Regions from separate parts of the Streptomyces sp. NPDC002868 genome, predicted to be linked through region 4. Evidence: riboswitches for the same ligand, from Rfam matches in the RefSeq annotation. Region 4 holds a riboswitch; each other region holds the start of a gene.
What was found. Region 4 has a riboswitch for cyclic di-AMP ahead of ACZ3H8_RS04430 (M23 family metallopeptidase). Riboswitches for the same ligand answer to the same signal wherever they lie in the genome.
Positions count from the first base shown of each region.

Region 1: linked by a shared signal. The riboswitch ahead of ACZ3H8_RS09330 (C40 family peptidase) and the one ahead of ACZ3H8_RS04430 (M23 family metallopeptidase) in region 4 are both predicted to bind cyclic di-AMP.
Region 2: linked by a shared signal. The riboswitch ahead of ACZ3H8_RS18435 (C40 family peptidase) and the one ahead of ACZ3H8_RS04430 (M23 family metallopeptidase) in region 4 are both predicted to bind cyclic di-AMP.
Region 3: linked by a shared signal. The riboswitch ahead of ACZ3H8_RS00495 (M23 family metallopeptidase) and the one ahead of ACZ3H8_RS04430 (M23 family metallopeptidase) in region 4 are both predicted to bind cyclic di-AMP.

Region 1 covers NZ_JBVHDR010000002.1:746,747-750,118, reverse strand. Annotated here, with positions in the region: gene ACZ3H8_RS09335 (hypothetical protein) at 75-428, shown strand; gene ACZ3H8_RS09330 (C40 family peptidase) at 501-1,685, opposite strand; cyclic di-AMP (ydaO/yuaA leader) riboswitch at 1,688-1,849, opposite strand; gene pcrA (DNA helicase PcrA) at 2,135-3,372, shown strand, end outside.
Region 2 covers NZ_JBVHDR010000005.1:382,483-385,854, forward strand. Annotated here, with positions in the region: gene ACZ3H8_RS18425 (ATP-dependent Clp protease proteolytic subunit) at 1-608, shown strand, start outside; gene ACZ3H8_RS18430 (hypothetical protein) at 616-924, shown strand; cyclic di-AMP (ydaO/yuaA leader) riboswitch at 1,274-1,428, shown strand; gene ACZ3H8_RS18435 (C40 family peptidase) at 1,432-1,908, shown strand; gene ACZ3H8_RS18440 (LysE family translocator) at 1,955-2,584, opposite strand; gene ACZ3H8_RS18445 (LysR family transcriptional regulator) at 2,667-3,372, shown strand, end outside.
Region 3 covers NZ_JBVHDR010000001.1:118,056-121,427, reverse strand. Annotated here, with positions in the region: gene ACZ3H8_RS00505 (HPr family phosphocarrier protein) at 52-333, shown strand; gene ACZ3H8_RS00500 (GntR family transcriptional regulator) at 482-1,159, opposite strand; gene ACZ3H8_RS00495 (M23 family metallopeptidase) at 1,338-2,108, opposite strand; cyclic di-AMP (ydaO/yuaA leader) riboswitch at 2,122-2,285, opposite strand; gene ACZ3H8_RS00490 (M16 family metallopeptidase) at 2,515-3,372, opposite strand, start outside.
Region 4 covers NZ_JBVHDR010000001.1:956,116-959,487, reverse strand. Annotated here, with positions in the region: gene ACZ3H8_RS04435 (SGNH/GDSL hydrolase family protein) at 1-348, opposite strand, end outside; gene ACZ3H8_RS04430 (M23 family metallopeptidase) at 509-1,471, opposite strand; cyclic di-AMP (ydaO/yuaA leader) riboswitch at 1,474-1,628, opposite strand; gene ACZ3H8_RS04425 (alpha-galactosidase) at 2,150-3,372, opposite strand, start outside.

The sequences.
Region 1 (3,372 bases), on a different contig from region 4:
CGCTGTGACCGATGCGGCGAATGAGGCATACCTGCCTGGAGATCGGTGCTATGGGGAGGGTTAGGCTCCGCGACATGGACGTACTCATCAATGTCTTCGTCGCCCTGCACATCATCGGCATCGCGTCGCTGCTCGGCGGCTTCCTCACCCAGATGAAGGCGATGGGCGCGGGAACGGCCCGCTTCACCCCGGCGATGCTGCACGGCGCGCTGACCATGCTGATCACGGGCGTGGCACTGGTGGGTCTGAACCAGGCGGACGACCAGCCGGTGAACAACCTGAAGGTCGGCATCAAGCTGGCGGTGCTGGTTGTGATCCTGGGCCTGGTGTACGTCAAGCGGGACGAGGAGAAGGTGGACAAGGCGCTGTTCGGCGCGGTGGGCGGGCTGACGGTCGCGAACATCTTCATCGCGACGCTCTGGACGTGAGCCGGGCGTGCGCCGGACATGAGAACGCCCGGGCGCCTGTGTCGGCCCCGGGCGTTCGTGCGTTGACCGGTCTCAGGCCGGGCGCACGCTGCCGTAGATCGGCATGTAGTAGATCGACTCCTCGCGGACGTTCGTACCCGGCTTGGGCGCGTGGATCATCTTTCCGTCGCCGATGTAGATGCCGACGTGGCTGATGTCGTCGTAGAAGAAGACCAGGTCACCCGGGAGCAGATCCTTCGTCTCGACCCGCACACCCACCTTCACCTGGTCCCAGGTGGTGCGCGGCAGGTCCACGCCCGCGGCCTTCCAGGCGGCCTGGGTCAGTCCCGAGCAGTCGTACGAGCTCGGGCCCGACGCGCCCCAGACGTACGGCTTGCCAATCTGGGAGCGAGCGAAAGAGAGGACCTTCTCGGCCTTCGCCGCGTACGTGGCGCCGCCCGTGGAACCGGAGCCGGTGTCCGACCCGGTGCCCGTGCCCGTGCCCGTGCTGCCGCCCTGGTTCTGCTCCTGTTCCTGCTCCTGGCGCAGGCGCTCGGCCTCCGCGCGGGCCTCCGCCTCCTCCTTGGCCTTGGCCTCGGCCCTGCGGCGGGCCTCTTCTTCCTTCTCGCGCTCGATCGCCGCGAGCCGCGCCTTCTCCTCGGCCGTCAGCTTCGACAGCAGCGTGCGCGCCTCGGCGAGCTTCGCCTGGACGTCCTGCTTGCTGGTGCGCAGGGCCTGCTGGGAGCGGGTGAGCGACTCGAGGCTTTTCGTCGCCTCCGCGCGCTGCTCGGCGGCCGCGGCCCGCTGAGTCTCGTAGTCGTCGATCACACTGCGCTGACGGTCGGTCATCCGGTCCATCAGCTGCGTCTGGTCGAAGTACGCCTGCGGGCTGTCCGCGAAGAGCAGCGCGGCGGTCGGAGTGACCGCGCCCGTGCGGTACTGCGCGGCCGCATAGGTGCCGAGCTCCCGGCGGGACTCGTTCAGCTTGTCCGTGCGCTTGGCGGCGTCGTCGAGGAGCTCGTCGACCTCGCGGCGCTTCTCCTCGGTCGCTTCCTTGGCCTTGTTGTACTTCTGGGTCGCTGTGCCGGCCTGCCGGTACAGGTCGTCGACCTTCTTCTGCACCTCTTCGACGGAGGGCTTCGGCTCGGCGGGTGCGGCATTGGCGCTCTGCGTCGACAACAGGGTGACGGAGGCGAGGGCTGCCGTCGTGAACCCGACGGCAGGGGAGGTCTTTACGGTTCGACTTCGCGTTTTGCGATGCGACGCCAAGGCCGGCATCTCCTTCTTCCGTGGACCGCCTACCGGGTTAGCTGTCGGGTTCGGGCGGAACGGAAGATCGCCCTACGGACCGAGTGAGGCGGTCCGATTCACCCCGGTTGTGCATGGTGGGTCCCCGGTTCCGAACTCCCTTGCGGAAAGCCCGAATTCGGCGCAGGCCGCCCGATTGGCGTGGATCGCCATGGGGGTACGGGCCGCCTTGGGGGAGCACGCTAGCCAACTCGTGTGGCTGCTGTGAAGGTTGATGTTCGAAATGTCCGATACATTTTCGTGACCTTGGCGATCGGCGAACCGGCGCCCCCAAATGATGACCCGATGGTATAGGCCGATGACGGAGAGTCGCGGCGTCGATCGCCCGTCGAATCGCCCGTCGAAACGTCCTGTGCATCGTCCGTCGTAACCCAATGCGGCGGCGAGCTGTCAGTGCGGCGGCCTAGACTCGTAGAGCGATGAGCAGCCTCTTTGACGACAGCTTCCTGGCGGACCTCCAGCCCAGCGCGGAGCACCACCCGCCGCCACCCGAGGACTCGGCCCCGGAGGAGATCCCTGACGATCTCTTCCAGGGCGCCTACGACGTCCCCCCGGCCCGGGACCCGTACCACCGTGACGGCGCCCCGCGCACGGTCGTGGACCCCGCCGCCCTGCTCGAAGGGCTGAACGAACAGCAGCGTGCCGCCGTCGTGCACACCGGCTCGCCGCTGCTGATCGTCGCCGGGGCCGGGTCCGGCAAGACCCGGGTGCTGACCCACCGGATCGCGTATCTGCTGGGCAGCCGCAGCGTCCACCCCGGCCAGATACTGGCGATCACGTTCACCAACAAGGCCGCCGGCGAGATGAAGGAGCGCGTCGAGCACCTCGTCGGCCCGCGCGCCAACGCCATGTGGGTTTCCACCTTCCACAGCGCCTGCGTCCGCATCCTGCGCCGGGAGTCCAAGAGGCTCGGCTTCACCTCTTCGTTCTCGATCTACGACGCCGCCGACTCCAAGCGCCTCATGGCCCTGGTCTGCCGTGATCTGGAACTCGATCCCAAGAAGTTCCCGCCGAAGTCCTTCAGCGCGAAGATCTCGAACCTGAAGAACGAGCTGATCGACGAGGAGACCTTCGCCGACCAGACTGTTGGGGGTACCTCCCAGGCCGAAGGCTCTGGGGGAGGTTTCGAGAAGACGCTCGCAGAGGCGTACCGGATGTACCAGGCGAGGCTGCGCGAGGCCAATGCCCTGGACTTCGACGACATCATCATGACGACGGTGCATCTGCTGCAGGCGTTCCCGGACGTCGCCGAGCACTATCAGCGCCGGTTCCGCCATGTCCTGGTGGACGAGTACCAGGACACCAACCACGCTCAGTACACGCTCGTACGCGAGCTGGTGGGTCCCTCTGGCCCGGACGACGACCCGGCCGAGCTCTGCGTCGTCGGCGACGCCGACCAGTCGATCTACGCCTTCCGTGGCGCGACCATCCGCAACATCCTCCAGTTCGAGGAGGACTACCCGGACGCGACGACGATCCTGCTCGAGCAGAACTACCGCTCCACGCAGACGATCCTCTCCGCCGCCAACGCCGTCATCGAGCGCAACGAAAGCCGCCGCCCGAAGAACCTGTGGACCAACGCCGGCGCCGGCGCGCAGATCACCGGCTATGTCGCCGACACCGAGCACGACGAGGCGCAGTTCGTCGCCGACGAGAT
Region 2 (3,372 bases), on a different contig from region 4:
TGCCCCAGTTCACCGAGCGCACCATCGGCGGATCCCGCACCCTTGATCCGTACTCCAAGCTGCTCGACGAGCGGATCATCTTCCTGGGCACCGTCGTCGACGACACCGCCGCCAACGATGTGATCGCACAGTTCCTGCACCTCGAGTACGCCGCCCCGGACCGGGACATCTCCCTCTACATCAACTCCCCCGGCGGCTCACTGAGCGCCATGTCCGCCATCTACGACACGATGCAGGTGGTCACCTGCGACGTGGAGACGACCTGTCTGGGGCAGGCAGCATCGACCGCCGCCCTGCTGCTCGCCGCCGGCGCCCCCGGCAAGCGGATGGCGCTGCCCGGCGCCCGGATCGTCGTCCAGCAGCCCGCGTTCGAGGAGCCGTTGCAGGGCCAGCCGTCCGATCTGGAGATCCAGGCACAGGAGTTGCTGCGGCTGCGCGCCCAACTCGCCGGGATGCTCGTACGCCACACCGGCCAGAGTCCGGAGCGGATCGCCGCCGACCTGGAGCGCGACAAGATCTTCGCGGCGCAGGACGCCAAGGCCTACGGACTGGTCGACCACGTGATCAAGAACCGCAAGACGTCACTCTCCGCCCCCGGTTCCAGGTGAGCGCCCGATGCCGCTACCCGAACTGCCGCCGCTGCCGGCGCTGACCCGCGCCGAGTGCGAGTTCATCGACAGCTATCTCGAAGTCCTCGATCTGCTGGGACGGATCAATCCGGCCCGCTCAACGCACACCTATGGAGCGCTGCGTGCGGCACAGGCGTTGGTCGGCCGGGCCACCGCGCTCAAGGACGCCCTGACGCTGATGCATATGCGCGGCGAGAGCGAGGTCCATGCGTCGACCCTCGCCGAGGCGCTCAGGGTCCTCGACGGCGAACGCAGGGCGCGCCGGGTGACAATGCCGCCCGCGTCCATGAGTTGACGAATCATCCGCTTCCGTCAACGGCCATTGGGGTACCTGCAGTCGTCCCCCATTCGGTGTAGTTGCGGTCTCCTGAATTACTACGGAGAACTTGCGCACCACGACTACCGATCTGGCGGAATGGGCTGTTCCGCTGCTGGTGCGGGAGTCCTCAGCTGTCCGTGGCCGGGCCCCAAATCAACTCTGTCCACCCGAACAGGTCAGTGGTGTCGAAGCTCACATACCGCCGTTTCGACTCGGAAATCCGGCGTGGTGTGGGTCAAGATCCCTGGGACGACAAGCCCCCGCCATCCCTGGCGGGGCGGTCCGGGCGGACGCCGAGTCCTGCCGCCGCTCCGGATGTCTGGTCGACAGAAGTGCACCGGCAGGAGTGGAGGACCCAAGCAGTACGGGACATCCGGACAGTCCGGTCGTCCCTCGGGGTGAAGCCGCATTTCGCGGCCGGGCATCTTCGTCCGTCCGAACCCGACAGGTCATCCTTCACAGGCGGCTGACGAAGGGTTGCGCATGACTGCGCAGATTCACGTCCCGTTTTTGCTGACCCGGGCAGGCGCCGTATCGGCCCTGACCCTCGCCGCCGTCGGCGGCTCAGTGCTGGTGCCGGGCGCCGCTTCCGAGGCACTCGCGGCTACGGCCCACGCCAACAAGGCACTTCAGGTTGCCTCTTCGAAGAAGGGAGCGCCGTACAAGTACGGCGCGTCGGGTCCATCCCGGTTCGACTGCTCGGGGCTGACGCTCTATTCGTACAAGAAGGCGGGCAAGAAGCTCCCACGCACCGCCCAGCAGCAGTTCAACAAGACCCGCCATGTCTCGGCGTCCTCGCGCCAGCGAGGGGATCTGGTCTTCTTCCACTCCGGCAACAGCGTCTACCACGTGGGTATCTACGCCGGCAGCGGCAAGATCTGGCACTCGCCCAAGACGGGCTCCTGGGTGAAACTCGAGAAGATCTGGACCAAGCGCGTCTGGTACGGCCGGGTGCGCTGACGGCCCCGGTGGCGCACCGGGCACGCTCCCGGTGCGCCACACCGCGTCAGTGCGCCAGCGGCTCGGCCAGCAGGGTCACGCCCAGCGCGGTGAGTGCCCCGCCGGTGACTCCTTCCACGGCGCGGGTGGTGCGCGGCCGCCGCAGCCACGTCCCGAGCCGGTCCACCAGCAGCGCCACCGCCGGGAACCAGAACAGCGCCAGGACGACGACGATCGCGGCAAGCAGCAAGGTGCGCGGCAGCACCGGCGCGCCGTCCGGCACGAACTGCGGTAGCAGGCTGAGGAAGAGGACCGGCGCCTTCGGATTGAGGACGTTGGTGAGGAAGCCCTGCCGCAGACTGCGTCCGACGCCGTCGGCCGCCTCGCCCTCCAGGTCCGGCCCGGCGGGCGCCGGACGCAGCGCGCCGCGCACCGCCCGTACCCCCAGGTAGAGCACATAGGCGCCGCCCACGATCTGCAGCGTGCGGAACAGCACCGGCACCGCGACCAGGACCGCCGCGAGCCCCGCCACCGCGAGCGCGGTGTGCACGAGCAGTCCCCCGGCGACGCCGACGGCGCAGGCCACGCCCGCACGCCGGGAGACGAGGGCGTTGCGTACGACGACGGTGAAGTCCGCGCCCGGCATGGCGACCATGCCCGCGGCGACCCCGGTGAAGGCGACGAGTTGTGCGTCCATGGCAGCCATCCTGGACCGGAGTGGGCCTTAGCGTGTACTTGGAATCTTCTAGGCCTGCCCAAAGCAATGCTTAAGGGGTGCCATGTACGACCCGACACGGCTGGCGGCGCTGGTGGCGGTCGCCGAGGCCGGTTCGATCACCCGGGCCGCAGCCCGTCTGGGCTATACCGCGCCCGCGCTCTCGCAGCAACTTGCCAAGCTGGAGCGCGAGGCGGGGGCGGCGCTGCTGGTGCGCCACCACCGCGGGGCGCGGCTGACGGCCGCGGGCGAGCTGCTGGCGACGCGGGCCCGCCGGGTGCTGGACGAGATGGAGCAGGCGCGGCACGAGCTGGCGCGGCTGGCAGGTCTGTCCGGCGGGCGGCTGCGGGTGGGCACCTTCACGACGGTCGGCATCCATCTGCTGCCGCCGGTGCTGAGCGCGTTTCGCCGTGCGCATCCGGATGTGGAGCTCGCCGTCGCGGAGTACGAACCGCCGGCCGGGGTCCTGGCCGTGGCGGCAGGCGATGTGGATCTGGCGCTGACCCATGCGTACGAACCGGGCGAACCGGCGCCGCTGCCCGCGGGTGTGGTGCTGGATCCACTGCTGGTGGAGGAATTGGTCCTGGTCACGGCGCCCGGCCATGCGCTCGCGGGCGGCTCGGGCCGGCTGCCGGTGGCCCAGCTGGCGGGCCAGCCGCTGATCAGCAGCGCTCCTTCGCATCCGTCGCGCAAGGGGGTGGAGGGGGCCTTGGCGCAGGCGGGGGCGAGCCCCGCCGTGGTCTGCGAGTCGCCGGGCTATGCGCTGGTGT
Region 3 (3,372 bases), 840 kb from region 4:
AACGCATGAGAGACTGGTCTAGACAACCGCTAAGACTTGAAGGGCAACACCATGGCTGAGCGCCGCGTCAATGTCGGCTGGGCCGAGGGCCTTCACGCCCGCCCCGCTTCCATCTTCGTCCGTGCCGCCACGGCCGCCGGCGTCCCGGTGACGATCGCCAAGGCTGACGGCAACCCGGTCAATGCCGCCTCCATGCTCGCGGTGCTCGGCCTGGGCGCTCAGGGCGGCGAGGAGATCGTGCTCGCTTCCGAGGCGGACGGTGCCGACGCCGCCCTGGACCGCCTGGCCAAGCTGGTTGCCGAGGGGCTCGAAGAGCTTCCCGAGACCGTCTGAACCTGCCAGTCGAATTGCTCGACGGCGGAGCCGCGGCATCCCGAATTCGGGAGACCGCGGCTCCGCTTTTTTGCGGTCCGGGAACCATGAATTCGGGCAGCATAAAATCCGCCCCACGAATATCTTCTCTTTGTATACGGTGCGGCTGTTAATTGCGGGCGCTCGCGGTGTTTACGGCATGTTGCGAAGTCCTCACCCGCTCGGGACGGCGCAGCCGGTGCGCGGCCGTGGCCCGCTCGGCGTGCAGCGCGGTCAGCGCCCGCGCCCGTTCCACATCGCCGCGCGCCACGGCGTCCACGATCGCGCCGTGCTCGGCCCAGGACTCGATGGGCTTGGCGGGCTGGTCGACGGCGTACATCCAAGTGATCTTGTGCCGCAGCTGGGTGAGCAGGGCGGTCAGGCCGGGGCTGCCGGAGGCCTGGGCGAGCGTCTCGTGGAACCAGCCGCCCAGCGAGCGCAGATCCTCGCCCTGGCCACGGCGGGCCCGCTCCTGCCCCAGTCTGACCAGACCACGCAGGACTTTGAGGTGCGCTTCCGTACGGCGCTTGGCGGCCCGGGCAGCGCCCAGCGGCTCCAGCAGCATCCGGACCTCCAGCAGGTCGGCCGCCTCCTGCTCGGTGGGCTCGGCGACGCAGGCGCCGGCGTGGCGGCGGGTGGTGACGAAACCCTCGGACTCCAGCGTGCGCAGGGCCTCCCGCACGGGGACCCGGGAGACGCCGTAGCGGCGCGCCAGCTGCTCCTCGGTGAGCCGGCTGCCGCGCTCGAATACACCGGAGACGATGTCGTCGCGGATCGCTGTGCATACCGAGTGCGCGGGAATGCGCATGACCGAACCTCCGCTTTAATCCGCGCGAAACGCAGCCGATTGACGCCTGTTCGGTGACTCTATTGCAGTGGGCCGGATTTTCCGATGGCACCTGGAAATTCATGGATATCTTTTGGCCAGAGGACCGAACGCCGAAGGCCCCGGCGGCGGCCAGGGCCTTCGTCCACTCGGGTGTCGCTCAGACGCCGACGCCGTGCGCGCGCAGGTACGCGACCGGGTTGATGTCGGAGCCGTACTCCGGGCTGGTGCGGGCCTCGAAGTGGAGGTGCGGCCCGGAGGTGTTGCCGGTCGCACCGGAGAGGCCGATCCGCTGGCCAGGGGTGACGCTCTGGCCCACAGAGACGCTGATCGACGAGAGATGGCCGTACTGCGTGTACGAGCCGTCGTTCATCTTGATCACGACGTTGTTGCCGTACGCGCCGCCCCAGCCGGCCTCGACGACGGTGCCGGAGCCGACCGCGTGCACGGTGGTGCCGGACGCCGCGTGGAAGTCGATGCCTGTGTGGCTGCCGGAGGACCAGATGGCGCCGCCGGTCTTGTAGCCGGTGGAGACGTACGAGCCGGAGATCGGCGAGACGAAGGAGTTGAGGCGCTTGCGCTCGGCCTCACGGGCGGCGCGCTCCTTGGCCTCGCGGGCAGCCTTGGCGCGGGCCTCGGCCTTGCGCTTGGCCTCAGCCTCGGCCTTCGCCTTGGCGGCGGCCTCGGCGGCCTCCTGCTTCTGGGCGGCGGCCTGGTCGGCGATCTGGTCGGCGAGCGAGTCGGCGGCCACGATCTGGGTCAGGCCGGTGTCCTCGACCGCGGTGGCACCGGGCTCGGCGGCGAGCGCCGGGGAAGCGAGGGTTCCGATGACGCCGGTGGTGGCAAGGGCCGCGACGCCCGCCATGCTCGCGCTCTTGCGCGTCAGACGGCTCGGGGCACGATGCTTCCCGGTGGCACGGGTGAACGCCATGTAGTGGCTGATCCTTTCCTTCCTTCTCGCCTACCGGGTTAGCTGACGGGTTCGGAGCAGGAAGGTCTCCTACGGGCCCCTCCGCACGGGTGCGAAGGCGTCCGATTCACCCCAGGGACTGAGTGGGTCCCCGGCTCCCCAGGCTCGCGCCTGACGGGGACTCGGCGATGACTGTCCGATGCCGCGGGTGCGGCGGGCAACTGGCGGACAGCCGGACCGACGCTAGGCGGGGCATCTTTCATTCACCAAACAGACAGGCATTTTTGTAGTGCATGCCACAGGGCAGACAGGCAGCCTCTCCAACAAACCGGGCATAAGACAGAACCCCGGCGTCGCTTTGGAGGCCGGGGTTCCGCTTGTCTGTTTTAGGTTGTTTGCCAGATATGACGGATCGTCTTGCGGTCAATCAGCCCGTGACAACGGTCACTTCACCGATGCCCAGTGCCCTGACCGGCTCCTCGATCTGCGAGGCGTCGCCGACGAGCACCGTGACAAGCCGGTCCACCGGGAAGGCGTTGACGGCCGCGGCCGTCGCCTCCACGGTGCCGGTCTCGGCCAGCCGTACGTACAACTGCGCCTGGTAGTCGTCCGGGAGGGACTGCTCGACCTGATCGGCGAGCGTGCCCGCGACGGACGCCGCCGTCTCGAACTTCAGCGGGGCGACGCCCACCAGGTTCTGGACGGCGACATCCCGCTCGGCATCGGTGAGCCCCTCGGCCGCGAGCGTGCGCAGCACCTTCCAGAGGTCCTCCAGCGCCGGTCCGGTGTTGGGGGTGTCCACCGAGCCGCTGATGGCGAGCATCGCGGCGCCCGAACCGTCGGGGGCGGACCGCAGTACCTGGCCGAAGGCCCGTACGCCGTAGGTGTAGCCCTTCTCCTCGCGCAGCACGCGGTCCAGGCGGGAGGTGAGGGTGCCGCCCAGGCAGTACGCGCCGAGCACCTGCGCGGGCCAGACGCGGTCGTGCCGGTCCGCCCCGATGCGGCCGATCAGCAGCTGCGTCTGCACGGCGCCCGGCCGGTCCACGATGACCACGCGGCCCGTGTCGTCGGCCGTGATCGGCGGTACGGGACGGGGCGTGGCACTGTCGCCCTTCCAGGTGCCGAGGGTGTCCGCCAACACGGCGTCCAGGTCGACCCCGGTGAGGTCGCCGACGATCACCGCGGTGGCCGTGGCGGGCCGCACATGCACCTCGTAGAAGCCCCGCACGGCCGCGGAGTCGATCCTGGCCACGGTCTCCTCCGTGCCCTGGCGGGGGCGCGACAT
Region 4 (3,372 bases):
GTCGGCGACGGCGCGCTCGAAGCGCTCGGCCACGTCGTCGGGGTCGGTGCCAGGCCGGATGATGTCGTTGCCGCCGGCGCAGAACGTCACCAGATCCGGGGCGAGTTCCTTCGCCCTCGGTACCTGCTCCTCGACGATCTGGTCAAGGAGACGCCCGCGTACGGCGAGGTTGGCGTACCTGAAGGTGTGCTCCGGCGTCCGGTCGTCGAGCAGGACCGCGAACCGGTCCGCCCAGCCGACGTACATCCCGTTCGGACCCGGGTCTCCGACGCCCTCGGTGAAGCTGTCACCGATAGCCGCGTACGACCCGAATGCACCCTTTTTCCCTGTTCTCGAATCGTCTGCCACGAGACCACATCTTTCCCTTACGGATGTGACCTACGCGACCGTAAGGAAGGGTTGACGAGGGGTGATCTTTGCCACCGGTCAAGTTTCGTCCAACCCGGAATACGCCGACTCCCCCACGCCGCCGGACGGGGGGAGTCGACAACGGTGTGCCGTCTGCGCCTCAGATGGAGACGCCGTACTGGCGCAGGTACGCCAGCGGGTCGACATCCGAGCCGTAGCTCGGGCCGGTGCGGATCTCGAAGTGCAGGTGCGGGCCGCTGGAGTTGCCGGTGGAGCCGGAGAGGCCGATCTGCTGCCCACCGCTCACGCTCTGGCCGGCGGAGACGGCGAGCGAGGAGAGGTGGGCGTACTGCGAGTAGTTGCCGTCGCTGTGCTGGATGACGACCTCGTTGCCGTACGCGCCGCCCCAGCCGGCGGAGACGACGGTGCCCGCGCCGACGGCCTTGACAGTGGTGCCGGAGGAGGCCGCGAAGTCGACACCGGTGTGGTAGCCGCTGGACCACATGGCGCCGGTCATGCGGTAGGAGGTGGTGACGGTCGCGCCGTCGACGGGGGCGGTGAAGCCGGAGCTGCCGGCCTGCGAGGCGCTCGCGGAGTCGCCGGAGGAGGACTGTGCGGAGGAGTCCGAGACGGAGTCGGAGGCGGCCTTGGACTTCGACGCAGCCTTCGACTCAGCCTTGGACTCGGCCCTGGACTTGGACCGGTCCTGGCTCTCCTGGCGCGGCTGCGCCTTCTCCGGAGCCTTCGCCTTCGACTTCGCGCCGAGGGTCAGCTTGAGGCCCGGGTGGATCAGCGACGGGTTGTCGCCGACCTGCTCACGGTTGTCCTCGTACAGCTTCTTCCAGCCGCCGCGTACATCGTGCTCCTTGGCGATCTTGGCCAGGTAGTCACCGGAGACGACGGAGTACGTGGTGGGGACGGTGGCCGGCTTGGCTGCCACCGGGGCCGCGGCGGCGGTCACTGCCGTAGCGGGCGCCACGGCGGGAGCGGTCTTGCCCGCCGCGTGGGCGCCGGTGGCACCCATCAGCGGAAGCGCGATGGCGGCGCCACCCGTGCCGGCGGCGACGAAGCCGCGCGTGATCGGGCTGGTCTTGGGACGGCGGTGCTTACCCTTTGCGGGCATGGCGCATTCCTCTCCGGCGCCTACGAGGTGAGCTGTCGGGTTCGGGCTGGAGATGCCCGGCCGCGCAATGCGCGACTAAACCCCGAGCCATCCGGAACTCCGGAATGGCGAACTACCTGGGTCCCCCGCTCCTGCCACGCGTGGGTGGATTTTTCGAATTCCGGTCGGCGGCAGGATTAGGCGGTCCGTCCGGATTGACGGGAACGTAAGCGAGAGGGACGGGCGGGTACAAGCCATCACTTTCCCGGGCCAATGATCCGTGCGATATCGCCCCAGAATTCCGGTTACCCTCCGTAAAATGTGGATCTCGACCGGATCTCAACTGTCCCTCCGGCAACGGAGTTCGGCTCCGCCGTACCACCACGCACCGTCACGGATATGATCCTGCTCACGGGCCGGACCCCATCTCCCCTGTAGATGGGGCACGTTATGCCGAACCGGCCAATTCGGACAGAAGTGTCATTTAATGACTATCGACCGATCGGTCGCACTTACCTCCCAATTCCTGCCAACGTCGCAGGAATTCCACCGGGTCCCGCCGCCTTCCTCGACGACCATTTCCCATCCTTGACCGCAAAATAGGACAAAGTGCCGCAGGTGCCGGGGGTGGTCGCAGCGGGGTACCGAGGCCGGCCGAGTCCGGGTCAGAGTCGGAGCCGGGTCAGCGGCGGAGCCGGGTCAGCGGCGGCGCAGCCGGATCACGGTGGCGTCCATGTCGCCCTTGAGCCCGGTGTGCAATCCGTGGTGCACGAGTACGGCCCCCCGGTGTACGGCGCCGGTGTCCAGGCACTCGTAGGCGGCTGCCGGGTCGAGGCAGCGCAGCCTGAGCCTGGGCGGCTGCTCGCCGTAGTGCTGCGCCTGCAGCCAGGCGAGGACAACGCTCTCGTCGCCGCGTACGTACTGCACGGCGCTCAGCCCGCCCTCCGGCGCCCGCAGCCGGTGCAGCTCGCCGTGCTGCACCAGCGGCCTGATCTTCTTGTACAGGTCCACCCAGCCGCGTGCCTCTGCGAGCTCCTCGTCGGTCCACTCGGTGAGGTCGCCGCCGACCCCGAGAACACCGGCCATCGCGCTGACGAAGCGGAAGCGGAGCGTGCTGAACCGGCAGTTGAGCTGGACATTGGGGCTGTCGGTGACCCAGGCCGCCATGACCCGCGCCGGGTGCAGCTGGGTGAAGCCCTGCTGGATGGCGAGCCGGTCCAGCGGATCAGTGTTGTCGGAGGTCCACACCTGGTCGGTACGGGAGAGGATGCCGAGGTCGATCCGGCCGCCGCCGCCCGAGCAGGACTCGAAGGCGACGGACGGATGCGCGGCCCGCAACCGGTCGAGGAGTGCGTACAGCGCGTGCACATGCTCGACCCACAGCTTCTGCGGGTACTCCTCGCCGGGCCATCCGGCGTCCGTGAAGCAGCGGTTGAAGTCCCACTTCACATAGTCGATGGGTGCACTGCTGAGCAGCGTGTCCAACTGCTCCCAGAGATAGTCCTGTACGTCCTTGCGCGCGAGGTTCAGCACGAGCTGGTTGCGGAATTCGGTTCTGGCGCGGCCCGGGTGGTGCTGCACCCAGTCGGGGTGCGCGCGGTAGAGGTCGCTGTCGGCGTTGACCATCTCCGGCTCGACCCAGATGCCGAACTGCATCCCCAGCGCCTGCACTTCGTCGGCGAGCGGCCCCAGTCCCTTTGGGAAGCGCTCGGCGTTGGGCGTCCAGTCGCCGAGCCCGGCGCGGTCGCTGGTGCGCTGCCCGAACCACGCGTCGTCCACCACGAACAGCTCGACGCCCATCGCCGCGGCCCGCTGCGCGAGGGCCCGCTGCTGCTCCTCGGAGATGTCGAAACCGGTGGCTTCCCAGGAGTTGTAGAGGACGGGCCGCTCGGTCGCCGCGTCGGGGATGACATGCGCCAGCT